Regions from separate parts of the Mesorhizobium sp. B2-9-1 genome, predicted to be linked through region 2. Evidence: predicted binding sites of a transcription regulator. Region 2 holds the regulator's gene; each other region holds the start of a gene.
The links. Region 2 encodes LexA, which represses DNA repair genes until DNA is damaged. Its sites were predicted from a motif close to TGTTCNNNNTGTGTTCNG; they were not measured.
Positions count from the first base shown of each region.

Region 1: FJW05_RS00100 (UvrD-helicase domain-containing protein) is a predicted target of LexA. The motif match lies at 1,419-1,436, and genes of this name have one in related genera.
Region 3: parE (DNA topoisomerase IV subunit B) is a predicted target of LexA. The motif match lies at 3,215-3,232, and genes of this name have one in related genera.

Region 1 is NZ_VFTP01000001.1:19,802-24,738, forward strand. Features, by position in the region: gene FJW05_RS00100 (UvrD-helicase domain-containing protein) at 1-1,378, opposite strand, end outside; gene FJW05_RS00105 (glucose/quinate/shikimate family membrane-bound PQQ-dependent dehydrogenase) at 1,561-3,873, shown strand; gene FJW05_RS00110 (hypothetical protein) at 3,893-4,330, opposite strand; gene FJW05_RS00115 (dienelactone hydrolase family protein) at 4,578-4,937, shown strand, end outside.
Region 2 is NZ_VFTP01000001.1:752,163-757,099, reverse strand. Features, by position in the region: gene kynU (kynureninase) at 1-313, opposite strand, end outside; gene lexA (transcriptional repressor LexA) at 747-1,481, shown strand; gene FJW05_RS03725 (ComEC/Rec2 family competence protein) at 1,517-3,982, opposite strand; gene gltX (glutamate--tRNA ligase) at 4,085-4,937, shown strand, end outside.
Region 3 is NZ_VFTP01000001.1:404,851-409,787, reverse strand. Features, by position in the region: gene FJW05_RS02000 (response regulator/pilus assembly protein) at 1-364, opposite strand, end outside; gene FJW05_RS01995 (hypothetical protein) at 378-650, opposite strand; gene FJW05_RS01990 (type II and III secretion system protein family protein) at 655-2,094, opposite strand; gene cpaB (Flp pilus assembly protein CpaB) at 2,123-3,043, opposite strand; gene parE (DNA topoisomerase IV subunit B) at 3,298-4,937, shown strand, end outside.

The sequences.
Region 1 (4,937 bases), 730 kb from region 2:
CAAGCGCGTCGCGGATTTCCAGGCGCTCGTAGAAGCGCGGGCCGCCGATAACGCGGTAGTTCAAGCCCAGCGTGATGAAACGGTCTTCGAAGGCGCGCATCTGGAAGGAGGCGCGCACCAGGATCGCCATGTCGTTGAGATTGTGCTTCTGCCGCTGATAGGCCTCGATGGCGTCGCCGATGGCCCGGGCCTCTTCCTCCGAGTCCCAGGCGGCGTGGACGTGCACCTTGTCGTCCTCGGGGTCGTCGCGGTCGGTGAACAGCGTCTTGCCGAAGCGGCCCTCATTGTGGGCGATGAGGTGGGAGGCGGCGCCCAATATATGCGCGGTGGAGCGATAGTTGCGTTCCAGCCGGATGATGGTGGCGCCCGGGAAATCCTTGTCGAAGCGCAGGATGTTGTCGACCTCGGCGCCGCGCCAGCCGTAGATCGACTGGTCGTCGTCGCCGACGCAGCAGATATTAACGGCGCTGGCTCCAATCTCCCCCACTTGGGGGGAGATTGGCCTGCCGCCGGCGTCAGCGCCTTTGCGCCTAGAATTGGGCCGCTGCGCCAGAAGCCGCAGCCACATGTATTGCGCGGTGTTGGTGTCCTGGTATTCGTCGACCAGTATGTATTTGAACCTGCGGTGGTATTCCTTCAGCACGTCCGGGTAGGCGCGGAAGATTCGGATCGGGTGATAGAGCAGGTCGCCGAAGTCGCAGGAATTCAGCGTCTGCAGCCGTTCCTGGTAGGCCTTATAGAGCTGGCGGCCCTTGCCGTTGCCGAAGCTGCGCGCATCGCCTTCCGCGATTTCATCGGGGCCAAGGCCCTTGTTCTTCCAGTTGTCGAGCATCTGGGCGAAGGTCTTGGCCGGCCAGCGCTTGTCGTCCAGCCCCTCAGCCTGGATCAGTTGCTTGATCAGCCGCACCACGTCATCGGTGTCGAGGATGGTGAAGTCCGATTTCAGTCCGGCGAGCTCGGCGTGGCGGCGAAGCAGCTTCACGCCGATCGAGTGGAAGGTGCCGAGCCAAGGCATGCCCTCGACATTGCCTTCGCCGATCAGGATGCCGATGCGCTGCTTCATCTCGCGCGCGGCCTTGTTGGTGAAGGTGACGGCCAGGATCTGCGAGGGAAAGGCCCTGCCGGTGGCAAGGAGATGGGCAATGCGCGTGGTGAGCACCCGCGTCTTGCCGGTGCCCGCGCCGGCCAGCACCAGAACCGGGCCTTCGGTCGTCTCGACGGCGAGCCGCTGCTCCGGGTTCAGGCCCTTGAGATAATCGGGCACGCCGTTCTGGCCGCTGCGGGCGGCCATGGCGCGCGCGGCTATGCCGGATGGAGCCGCAGCGGGCCGCGCATTCGGTTCATCGAAAAAAGGCATGTCCTCGGAAAAGCCCGACATCGCTCCCGAATGTAGTGATTCGGCAGCGAAAGACCAGAACTGTCTACGTTTTGTTCTAGTTTCGCGTGTCTGGCCGCAACTTGACAGCCGGAGCGGGTGAGGGAAAGCTGCCGGCAGGGCAGGGACGGCTCGCCGTCGCCTGAAAGCGGCCGCGAAGGCGCAACAGTCGAAGGAGCACCGTCTTGGCTGTCACCATCACCTCCCTCGTCCTCTTCCTCATCGGTCTCATTCTCGGCGGCGGCGGCATCTTGCTCATCGCGCTGGGCGGCAGTTGGTATTATCTGGTCGCCGGCCTGGTCTTCCTGATCACCGCCTGGCTGCTGTTCAGGCGCCGGTCGACCTCGCTCTGGCTCTACGCGCTGTTCGTACTGGCCACGCTATCCTGGGCGGTCTGGGAAATCGGCTTCGACTGGTGGCAGCTCGGCCCGCGCGGCGGCGTCATCGTGCTCATCGCGCTGTGGCTGCTGACGCCGTGGGCAAGGCGGGGCTTGCTCGGGCCGGACGGACGCGCGCCGCTGATCCTGGCCGTGCTCGCCTCGCTCGCGGTCGCCGGTTATTCGATGACCGCCGATCCCATGGATATCGGCGGCACGCTGGGCACCGAAAAGGCGGCGACGGCCGCCAATCTCGGCGGCGACATGCCGGCGGGCGAGTGGCAGTTCTACGGCCGCACGCCCTTCGGCCAGCGCTATTCACCGCTCGACCAGATCACGCCGGACAACGTCGCCAAGCTGCAGCCGGTCTGGACCTATCGCACCGGCGACGTGAAAGGCCCCGACGATATCGGCGAGACGACCTATCAGGTGACGCCGCTGAAGGTGGGCGACGCGCTGTTCATCTGCACGCCGCATAATTTCGCCATCGCCATCGATGCCGCGAGCGGCAAAGAGAAGTGGCGCTACGATCCGAAGATCAAGTTCGACCCCAACCGCCAGCATCAGACCTGCCGCGGCGTGTCCTATTATGCCGACGCCAAGATCGCCGCCGGCCAGCCTTGCGCCGCGCGCATCTATCTGCCGACCTCCGACGCCCGGCTGATCGCGCTCGACGCCGCGAACGGGCAGGTGTGTCCGTCCTTCGCCGAGGGCGGCACGCTGAACCTGATGGCCAACATGCCCTATCCGAAGTCGGGCTATTACTATTCGACATCGGCGCCACTGATCGTCGGCGGCAAGATCATCGTCGGCGGCGCGGTCAACGACAATTACTCGACCGAGGAGCCGTCGGGCGTCATCCGCGCCTTCGACGTCAACACCGGCGCGCTGCTGTGGAACTGGGATTCCGGCAATCCGGATGTGACGACGCCGCTGCCCGCCGGGCAGACCTACACCCACAACTCGCCCAACATGTGGTCGACCGCGAGCGTCGACGAGAAGCTCGGGCTGATCTACGTGCCGCTCGGCAACCAGACGCCGGACCAGCTCGGCATGGGCCGCAGCGCCAATGTCGAGAAGTTCTCCTCCTCGATCACCGCGCTCGACCTCAACACCGGGCAATTGCGCTGGGTGCGGCAGACTGTGCATCACGATCTGTGGGACATGGACGTGCCGGCGCAACCGTCGCTGGTCGACATCACTACGGCGAGCGGCGTCGTGCCGGCGCTGGTCGGACCGACCAAGCAGGGCGATCTCTACGTGCTCGACCGGCGCACCGGCGAGCCGATCATTCCGGTGAAGGACGTGCCGGCGCCCGGCGGCGCGATCGAGGGCGATCATGCCTCGCCGACGCAGCCGGCCTCGGATCTGTCCTTCAATCCGAAGCCGCTGACCGGCGCCGACATGTGGGGCATCACCATGTTCGACCAGTTGGCGTGCCGGATCGAATTGAAGAAGCTGCGCTATGAGGGACGCTACACGCCGCCCTCGCTTCAGGGCTCGCTGATCTATCCCGGCAATTTCGGCGTCTTCAACTGGGGCGGCGTCGCGGTCGATCCGGTGCGGCAGGTGATGTTCGGCATGCCGACCTATCTCGCCTTCACCTCGAAGCTCATCCCCCGCGCGGACGTGCCGCCGCCGGGCGACACCAAGGGCAGCGAGCAGGGGCTGAACCGCAACGAGGGCGCGCCTTACGCGGTGGTGATGGGACCGTTCCTGTCGCCGCTCGGCATTCCCTGCCAGGCGCCGCCCTGGGGCTATGTCGCCGGCGTCGATCTCAAGACGGGAAACATCGCCTACAAGCACCGCAACGGCACCGTCTACGACATGACACCGCTGCCTTTGCCGCTGAAGGTCGGCGTTCCCGGCATCGGCGGGCCGATGATCACGGCTGGCGGCGTCGCTTTCCTGGGCGCGGCGGTCGATGACTATCTTCGGGCCTACGACCTCACCACCGGCAGGCAGCTCTGGCGGGCGAGGCTGCCGGCGGGCGGCCAGTCGACGCCGATGACCTATACGGTGGCCGACGGCCGCCAGTTCGTCGTCATCGTCGCCGGCGGCCACGGCTCGGTCGGCACGAAGCCGGGCGATTACGTGATGGCCTACACGATGCCGAAATAGGACAGGGCGGCGTCAGGCCTCAAAGCCCGAGATGACCGCGCAAGCTGGGCACCTGGTCCAGCACCTGATTGGTCAGGTCGGGGCCGGCGGCAACCTCGGCCTGCTTGATCAAGGTCTCGCCGGCCTGACGGATTTGCGCCATGTCGAGGCCGGACGCCTTGAGCGCGGCGATGCCGTTGATCAGCGCGCCGGCCTTTTCACCCAGCACGCCGCCCAGCGCGCCCTGCAGCGACGACAGAAGCCCGCCGCCCGAATTGGCCGTCGCGCTGGCGGCCATCACGTCGTATTTCTGGGCCAACGCATCGGCGCCGGGAATCTGGTCGAAGAAGGACGAAACGCTGGTGCCTTCAGCCTCATGCTCGAGCACGGAAAAAATGGTGCCCACAACCTTCTCGGTGGTCGGCTCGTCGAGGCCAGCCTTCGAGGAAACGGTGTTGATGATATCCTGGACGTTCATGGCATTCCCCTTTTTCGTCATTCGTATCGGTGAAGCCGATCCGGCAACTTCACGTCCTAATGTGACAGCACCATCAAGCCTTTCGGAAATGACCAAAATGTGATGAATCGCGCTGGCTTGTCGGCGCGACGGCGGGTTGGCTCCACCAGGGTTCCGCCCATATGGGTCGTCACCGGGGCGTGACTGGACCGTGCGATACTCGACCCTATCTTGCGGTTCGATCTGCCAATCGTCGTCGAGGACAGCCATGACCGAACCCGTTGCAAAGCCCGCCATCACGCAGCCTATCATCACCCAGGCGATGATCGACGCCTATGACGAATACACGCATCTGACGCTCGACCGCCGCCGCTTCATGGAGCAGTTGACGAAGCTGGCGGGCTCGGGTGCCGCGGCGGCCGCGATCGCGCCGATGCTGGCGGCCAATTCCGCAAAGGCGGCGATTGTCTCCGAGGACGACAGCCGCGTTAAGGGCGAGGACATCACCTATCCCGTCTCAAGCGGCGAGATGAAGGGCTATCTGGTCAAGCCCGCGAACCAGTCAGGCAAGCTCGGCTGCGTCATCGTCATCCACGAGAACAGGGGGCTGAACCCGCATATCCGCGAT
Region 2 (4,937 bases):
AGATGTTGATCGAAGTCGTGTCGCAAACGACCGTCTGGCCGGGTTTCGCGCCGATCAGGCGCCCGAGCTGGTCGCCCAGCTCGATGGGCATATCGAACCAGTCGGCGGTGTTCCAGGCGCGGATGAGATCCCGCGCCCATTCCTGCCTCGCGGCAGTCTCGATCTCGTTGAAGGCGTCGATCGAAGCAGCGCCCAGCGAATTGCCGTCGAGGTATATGACGCCTTCCGGCAAGACGAAGCGATCGCGCATGGCGCGCAGCGGATCCGCGGCATCCATCGCCTCGACTTCGGCGAAATCAGGAATTCCCCTCATTGTGCTGCCGCCTCCATTTCGATCTGGCCAAGGGGGTTGTCTCACCACCGTCGGCGACAGGGCAAGAACCTTTGGTCCTATGTTAGCTGGTCCATAGACGGCGAAGACCCTGGATCGGAACCATTGCTAAGGTTGGCATTTTGGGTCCGTTTCGTTCACGGTGCGGCACGCTTGCGCAGAAACCGACGTGATCCCATCCACGGCTTCGTGATGGTGTCGGCTCTTGATTCAGCTTAAGGAGGCTCCAAATCCGAGCGGAATCAACGCCCCTACCCCAGCCGGGACGGCCAAGGCATCACCGGATGCGACATCGTTTCGGCCGCCTTAACAAATTCACTAAACTTTAAACGGTTGCGGAACACAACTGGAACAGATAGTGTTTGTTCTGGGTTTGTTTTTCTGATTCTGGTTTCAGAACCCGTGGGGGCCGCCGATGCTGACGCGCAAACAACATGAACTCCTGATGTTCATCCATGAACGCCTGAAGGAGAGCGGGATTCCTCCATCATTCGATGAGATGAAGGAGGCGCTCGACCTTGCCTCCAAGTCCGGCATCCACCGGCTGATCACGGCGCTGGAAGAACGCGGCTTCATTCGCCGGCTGCCAAACCGGGCGCGCGCGCTGGAAGTGCTGCGCCTGCCCGACTCGATCGCGCCAGGCCTTAATGCCGCGAAGAAGTTTTCGCCGAGCGTCATCCAGGGCGGCCAAGGCAATCTCAATCGCCAGGTCAAGCCGGCGACGCCATCGCGCACCCCGACGCCAAGCAATGACGACGAGGCCGCGGCGGCCGTATCCATTCCGGTGATGGGCCGCATCGCCGCCGGCGTGCCGATTGACGCCATCCAGCACCAGACGCATTCGATCTCGGTGCCGCCGGACATGATCATGGGCGGCGAGCATTATGCGTTGGAGGTCAAGGGCGACTCGATGATCGAGGCCGGGATCTTCGACGGCGATACCGTCATCATCCGCAATGCCAACACGGCAAGCCCGGGCGAGATCGTGGTGGCGCTCGTCGACGATGAGGAGGCAACCTTGAAGCGTTTCCGCCGCAAGGGTGCCTCGATCGCGCTCGAAGCCGCCAACCCGGCCTATGAGACCCGGATCTTTGGACCGGACCGGGTCAAGGTTCAGGGCAAGCTCGTGGGACTTATTCGCCGCTATTGAGCAGAACTGCTCGCCGTCTTCGCCCGGACGACAATCTATTGGGCCGGTGCGGCGGCTGGTTTTTCCGGCTGCTTATAGGGCGCCAGTCCCCTCGCCTCGCGCGTGTATTTCCGCTGCTCGTGCCAGGGTCGGTATGGTTCTACGACCGCGTAGCGGACGGTTGGCCGCGCGGTTGCCGATTGCGGATCGAAGAAGACGGCGGCGCTGCCGTCGCGCGCCAGCTGCCGCTTGGTGACGACGAGCACACGCGGATCGCGGCATGGGTTATAGGCCGTGGCGTCGTTGATGACGATGAGGTCGGCGAAACCGCAGGCCGGCCGGGCGGCGTCGCGGGTCTCGGCGAGCGCGACGATCGCGCCGGAAGGATGCCGGCCGATGCAGAGATCGCCGGTGCAATAGAAGGGCGAGCCGGGTGGCAGGTCGACGGGATCGGCAATGTCCAGCGTATCTTTGGCGAACCTTTCCGGCGGCACGATATCCTCGGCTTTCAGCGCCCGTTTCCAGTTGTCGGTAGTGAACTCGTTGGAGCGTTCGCGATTGACGGCAAGCTCGCCGCCGCCGATCGGCATCGCCACCAGATGCGCGTCCTCGGAAATGAGCACATCCGGTGTGCGGACGTGCGGAATGGCCAGCAGCGCGGCGAGCGCGAAGGGTACGGCGGCAAGCCTCAGCCAGGTGGTGGCCATGGTCGCGATGACCAGCGCGACCGTCGCCAGCAGCACCGACTGGATCGAGATCAGCCCGACGGCATCGACAGGCGAGCGCTCGGAAATCCATGCCGAGATGGCGATCATCGCCGTCAGCCCCTTGCCCATCACATAGAGGAGCGGACCGTCGAAGCCGAAGGGCATGGCCAGCGCGCTCAGCACGGCGAACGGCATGACGATCAGCGAGACGATCGGCATGACCGCCAGATTGGCAAGCAGGCTGAGCGGCGACACCCGCTGGAAGTGCCAGATCGCAAACAGCAATGTCGCGCTGCCCGCGATGAGCGACGTCACGGCGGCGCCGCCCACGCCAACCACCAGTTTTCGCGACAGGAACCCGAGGAATGAACGCTTTGCCGGCGGCGCGGTCGTTTTGCCGGCGCGATAATCGGCAAAGCCGGCATAGGCGCCGACCAGGGCGGCGGTGGCGGCGAAGGACATCTGGAAGCTCGGGCCGACCACTTCATGCGGCGAGACCAGGATGACGGCGATGGCAGAGATCGCCAGGTTGCGCATTGTCAGCGCCGCGCGGTCGAAGAGCACGGCGGCGAGCATCACGGCCAGCATGATGAAGCTTCGCTCGGCCGCCACCACGATGCCGGAGATGATGAGGTAGGCGGCGATCGAGATGAGTGCGATCCCGGCGGCGTATTTCTTCACCGGCCGCCGCGACGAGAAATCCGGAAACAGCGCGAAAGCGCCGCGCAAAAGCACCATGATCGTGCCGGCAACCAGCGCCATATGCAGGCCGGAGATCGAAATGATGTGGTAGATGCCGGTCCGTCGCATCGACTCGTTGATTTCGTCCGGAATGCCGGCACGAACGCCGACGATCAGCGCCGCTGCGATCTCACCCTCGGAACCACCGATGCTGCTCCTGATGTGGTCGGCAATCCCCTCGCGAGCGTTTTCTATGGCCGATGCCACGCGCGCGCCGAAAGGCACCTCCGTTGGAACTGTCTGGGTCGACGCGACAAGTTTCGGATCGCCCAGGAAAAAGCCACTGGCGCCGATGCCGGCAAAATAGCTGTCGAAGGAATAGTCGTAGCTGTCCGGCCGAACCGGACCTGTCGGCGGCAGCAGCTTGGCATAGCCGGTCAGCATCGACCCGGCCGTCATGCCGGAAGGGATCCTGCGCGCCGACAGCCTGATGCGGTCCGGCGCGTAGCGCAGCTTCGGATGCTCCGTGGATATGAGATCTATGGTGAGCCGGACACGGCCGTTGGCCATCGCCTCGGCGGTGACGAGGCGGCCCGTCAGCCGTGTCTGGATTTCGGAACCCAGCACTGGGGTCGCCATCCGCCAGGTCTCCACCTTGGCCGCGAGAAAGCCCAAGGCGCAGAAAAACACCGCCATGAAGGCAAGGTGCGTTCTGTGCCGGGAACGCGAGACCGCCGCGCAGACCGCCATCAGGGCGACTGCCGCAAGCGGCCTGTAGAGGTCCGGCTCGGCGCTCAGCGAGAAGTAACAGATCACGCCGGCTGCCAGGAACACCGGCACCAGCAGAAAGCCGACGCCACGGTCGAGCTCGGTGGTGGCGGCGACCGCAACGCTTCGGCGCAGAGCAGGAAGCGAAACGCGGCCAAGCTGTCTGCGGATCCGGCCGACATTGGCTGTCGGCGATGCTGGCGGTAACGTGCCGCCGCCAGGCGGCAGAAGCTCAGCTGGCGGACGCGGCGCCCGAAGCGAAACCGGCGTTCCCTCTTCGGGCACGGCATGAGCAAACATCAGGCGTTCGCTGACGCCCGCTGTCGTTCCCTCGCCCTCCTCCGCGCCCCGGCCACGTCCAGCCATCGGGTCTGCCCCTTGCGCCCCAGACCGCCTATGCTACATGAACGCCGGTCGCGTGGAAGTCTGCGCGAAACATGCATTTTTCAGCGCTTCCTCGAGAGTTCCATGTCCGACAAGGTCGTTACCCGTTTTGCCCCCTCGCCTACAGGCTATCTGCATATCGGCGGGGCGCGCACGGCGCTGTTCAACTGGCTCTATGCCAGGCACACCGGCGGCACGATGCTGCTGCGCATCGAGGACACCGATCGCGAGCGCTCCACCGAAGCCGCCACGGCTGCCATTCTCGACGGGCTGACCTGGCTTGGCCTCTCCTGGGATGGCGACGCCGTCTCGCAGTTCGAGCGTGCGCCGCGTCACCGCGAGGTGGCGGAGCAACTCGTGCGCATGGGCAAGGCCTATTACAGCTACGAGACGCCGGCGGAGCTGGAGGCGATGCGCGAGGCCGCACGTGCCAAGGGCCTGCCGCCGCGTTACAACGGCCATTGGCGCGACCGCGGCCCATCCGAAGCGCCGGCAGGCGTCAAGGGCGCGATCCGCATCAAGGCGCCGACCGAGGGCGTGACGATCGTCAACGACCGCGTGCAGGGCGAGGTGCGCTTCCCCAACAAGGATCTCGACGACTTCATCATCCTGCGCTCCGATGGCGTCCCGACCTACATGCATGCCGTCGTCGTCGACGATCACGACATGGGCGTCACCCACATCATCCGCGGCGACGATCACCTAACCAATGCCGCGCGCCAGACGGTGATCTACAACGCCATGGGCTGGGAGGTGCCGTCGATGTCGCACATCCCGCTGATCCACGGCGCCGACGGCGCCAAACTGTCGAAGCGGCACGGCGCGCTCGGCGTCGAGGCATATCGCGCCATGGGCTACCTGCCCGAGGCCCTGCTCAACTATCTGGCCAGGCTCGGCTGGAGCCATGGCGACGACGAGGTGATGTCGATCGAGGACA
Region 3 (4,937 bases), 350 kb from region 2:
CTGAACGCACGAGATCGGCCGTGGTGATCGGCTTGACCAGGAAATCGGCGACCTTGAGCTGCACCAGGATGCGCACCGCCGCCGCGTTGAATTCCTGGGTGACGACGACCACCGGAACGCTGCCTTCCAGCCGCCGCATGACGCGCTGCAGCGACTCGATTTCCTCGAGCTTGGCTGCATCCATGTCGACGATGACCGTGCCGAAGTCCGCCTCGAGGATCTCGCCGCGCAGTTCGTTGACGCTCTTTTCCAGCGTCAAGAGCTCGATGACCTCGGAGGCCGCAAAAGCCGTCCGCGTGTCCTGCAAGAACGTCCTGTCCGTCGAAACGAGCAGGATCTTTTTGGTCTTGCTACCAGATGCCATCCTCGCCAGCCCATCAATTCGATGTTGTTGATGATGTCGTCGGTGACGACACGGAGCCGGCCTTCGCACCGACGGCAGCGCTCTCGGAACCCGGACGCTGGGCCGGCACCAGAAGCCTTGTGTTCTGCACGCCGTACTTCCAGGGATCGACCATCTGCATGGCGGTGTTGGACGCCTGCGCGTTGCCGGCCGCCAAGGTCACCCCTTCGGAGCGTACATAGTCGTCGCTGGTGCAACCGCCGGCGAAACCGGCGAGCAGCAGAGCGATGCAAACGGGGATGCGCATGGCCTTAATCCTTTGGCAGATCGAGGAAGTGGCCGGACGTGGCGGCAGCCACCGGGCGGGCGGCGCTGCCGTCTGCCAGCGCCACCGGACGCTTTGACGCCGAGGCATTCACTTCCTCGGTGTTGTTCAGGAAATAGTCGGCGGGACTTGCCGGCTGGGTGCCGTCGGTCGGCTCGACCATCTTCTTCGAGGGATCGACCGGCTTGACCAGGTAGGGCGTGACGATGATCACCAGATCGGTCTCGCGCCGCTGATAGGACTTCGAGGAAAACAGCGGGCCGAGCACCGGCAGCTTGCCGATCCCCGGCACCCGCGACGTCGTGATGTCGTTCTGCGATTGCAGGAGGCCGGCGATCATGAAGCTCTGGCCGTTCTTGAGGTCGACCGATGTCCTGGCGCGGCGCACGATGAAGGCCGGGATGGAAATGCCGCTGCTGACCTGGATGGAAGCAGACGGGTCGATCGAGGACACTTCCGGCGCGATGTCGAGGCTGACCAGCCCGTCCTTCAGCACCGTCGGCGTGAAATCGAGGCCGACGCCGTACTTCTTGTAGGTGACGCTGATCTTGCCATTGTCTTCGGAAACCGGGATCGGAAACTCGCCGCCGGCAAGGAAGCTCGCCGTCTGGCCCGAACGCGCAATCAGGTTCGGCTCCGCCAGCCGTCGCGCCAGGCCGCGTTCCTCCAGTGCTTTGATGGCGATGTCGATGGAAACGCCGTTCGAAAGCAAGCTGCCGATGATCTCGCCTGTTCCCGCAGCCGTCAGGTCTCCTCCATCAGGGTTCAGCACGACTTTGCGGTTGCCGATGCCATAGGCGAAATTGGCGGCGTATTTGGCGCCGAGGTCCTGGCCGGCCTGGCGGTTGATCTCGACGAATCGGACGTTGAGCTGAACCTGCTGCGAGGACGAGATGTTGACCGAATTGATGACTTCCTCATTGCCGGAGAAGCGCGACGCAATCTTGCTGGCCTTGTCGGCGGCGACCGCATCGTCCGCCTCGCCCGACAGCACGACGCGCCCGTTCGCCGAGCCGACCTTGATCTTGGCGTCGGGCACGCTGGCGCGGATGGTGCTGGCCAGCTGGTCGGTATCCAGCGTCACCTCGATGTCGATGGTGCCGACAAGCTGCTTGTTCTGGTCGAACAGGGCGATGCCGGTGGTGCCCAGGTTGTTGCCCAGCACATAGAAGGACTTGTCGGTCAGCGGGTTGACGTTGGCGATCTCCGGATCGCCGATGACGATCTGGTAGAAGGCGGCGCTCGTCATGATCGTCTTCGGCTTGCCCTTGGCGACCTTGATCGAGGCGTTCTTGTTCGCCGAGACATAGACGACGTCATTGCCAGCCCTTGCCGGCGCGGCGACGGCAAGCACTGTCGCCGCCAGCGCGATCACGCCGAGAAGACGCCATCCCCCGGTCGTCCGAAATGCATCAAACCCGAACATCTTGCCCCGTCCCGCCGGTCCCCACCGGCTATTGCTGCAGTTCCTGCGGCGGTTGCCGCGAAGGAACCTTGTATTCCTCGACCTTGTCGCCGCGCGTCACGATCACCGTCTTGAATTTCGGCTCGTCCTGGTCCTTCGTCACCGCATTGACGAGCGAGGCGGCGCTCGCCTGCGCATTTGCGGCAACCGAGCCGCCGAAGGACGAGATGGTCGTAAGCCCGCCATTGCTGGCAGTTGCGTCGGCGGCCGACCGCAGCGACAACGACAGCGTGCCGACGGTGCGGGCAAGCGCCACTTTCTGCGCCCCTTCGTTGGTCACCTCGATGGTCACCGAATTGGCGACTTGCGGCTCGGTCTTGCGTTCGTCGGCGCCCTGTCCGACCGAAAGCACCTTGACGTCGGCAACGACGACCTCGGACGTGACGGTCGAGCCGGCGGCCCCTTGAGCATTCTTGGATACTTCCTGGATGTCCCCAGCATCGCGCGTCAGCACGACATCGACGCGGTCTCCCGGCGTGATGAAGCCACCGACACCGGCGATCTCGTCGGTGCGGACGGTGACGGCCCGCATTCCCGGCGACAGCATGTTGGAAAGGGTAGCGCGGCCGTTCGGCCCCGACAGCTTGGTGAGCAGCACCGGTTCGTTGACCTCGATCGGCGACAGCACGACCCGGCCGCCGTCCGCGAGCAGCTTGTCGATGGTCGGGAAAGCGCCTTGCGGCAGGGAATCCTGCGGCCACGGGATCTCGGCGAGCTGCGGCCGTGCGAGCTCCATGCCGTAACGCAGCGGCGCTTGCGCCACCACGATGGTCTTGAACTCGACCTTGGGCTGCTGCGGCGCCGTGACGGAGACGACCTTGATCTCGGCCTGGGCCTTTGCCTGGCTCTTGACCCAGAAATCCGCCGCAAAGATCGAGATCGCGCCGAAAACGGCGGCGATGCCGATCATGGTTATGGCCCTGCCCCTCACAACGAAACCCCTGACGCCCGTGGTCTTTTGTTGGTTGGGTCTCACGCTAGGCGTTAATGTTAAAGAATCAGGAATCCCACGACCCGCCGATCGCCCTATTTCGGCCGGCTTGGTTATCGAATGGTTTTGGAATAAGAGACAGTTTGATCCCTGAACGGAACAGGAACTCGTTCGCCCGCCAAAAGCGTGGCAGTATCGAGGAATGATTCGCATTACCGGACGCTAGGCCCAGCATGGACGACAGCAACGACCTCTTCGGCAAGATGGAAAAGCCGGCACAGCCGGTGCGCGCGCCCTCGCGGCCCGCCGATCCGCTGGTGCAGGCCGCGAAGCGTTCGACCGCCACACGCGACGGCAGCGAGGGCTACAGCGCCGCCGATATCGAGGTGCTGGAAGGGCTCGAGCCGGTACGGCGCCGTCCGGGCATGTATATCGGCGGCACCGACGACAAGGCGATGCATCACCTGTTCGCCGAGGTCATCGACAATTCGATGGACGAAGCGGTGGCCGGCCACGCCACCTTCATCGACGTCGAGCTTTCCGCCGACGGCTTCCTGACCGTCACCGACAACGGCCGCGGCATCCCCGTCGATCCGCATCCGAAATTCAAGAAGCCGGCGCTCGAAGTCATCATGACGACGCTGCATTCGGGCGGCAAGTTCGACTCCAAGGTCTACGAGACCTCCGGCGGCTTGCACGGCGTCGGCGTCTCGGTCGTCAATGCGCTGTCCGACCACCTCGAGGTCGAGGTCGCGCGGGGTCGTCAACTTTACCGCCAAAGATTCTCCCGCGGCGTCCCGGTCAGCGGTCTCGAGCATCTCGGCGAGGTCCACAACCGCCGCGGCACAAAGACCCGTTTCCATCCCGACGAGCAGATTTTCGGCAAGGGCGCCGCCTTCGAACCGGCGCGCCTTTACCGCATGACGCGCTCGAAGGCCTATCTGTTCGGGGGCGTCGAGATCCGCTGGACCTGCGATCCGTCGCTGATCAAGGACAAGGACCAGACGCCGGCCAAGGCCGAGTTCCACTTCCCCGGCGGCCTCAAGGACTATCTCAAGGCGACGCTCGGCGACGAATTCCAGGTCACGCGCGAGGTCTTCGCCGGGAAGAGCGACAAGCAGGGCGGCCACGGTTCGCTCGAATGGGCCGTCACCTGGTTCGGCGGCGACGGTTTCCTCAACTCCTATTGCAACACCATTCCGACCCCCGAGGGCGGCACGCATGAGGCGGGCTTCCGCAACGTGCTGACGCGCGGACTGCGCGCCTATGCCGACCTCATCGGCAACAAGCGCGCCTCGATCATCACCACCGACGACGTGATGATCTCGGCCGCCGGCATGCTGTCGGTGTTCATCCGCGAGCCGGAATTCGTCGGCCAGACCAAGGACAGGCTGGCGACGATCGAGGCGATGCGCATCGTCGAAAACGCCCTTCGCGACCCGTTCGACCACTGGCTGGCAGACAATCCGCAGGAAGCCTCGAAGCTTCTCGACTGGGTCATCGCGCGCGCCGACGAACGCGTGCGGCGCCGCCAGGAAAAGGAAGTCTCGCGCAAGAGCGCGGTGCGCAAGCTGCGCCTTCCGGGCAAGCTTGCCGACTGCACGCAGAACGCCGCCGCCGGCGCCGAGATCTTCATCGTCGAGGGCGACTCGGCCGGCGGCTCGGCCAAGCAGGCGCGCGACCGCGCCAGCCAGGCAGTGCTGCCGCTACGCGGCAAGATCCTCAACGTCGCCTCCGCCGGCAACGACAAGCTTGCCGCCAACCAGCAGATTTCCGATCTCATCCAGGCGCTCGGCTGCGGCACGCGTTCGAAATATCGCGACGAGGATCTGCGCTACGACCGCGTGATCATCATGACCGACGCCGACGTCGA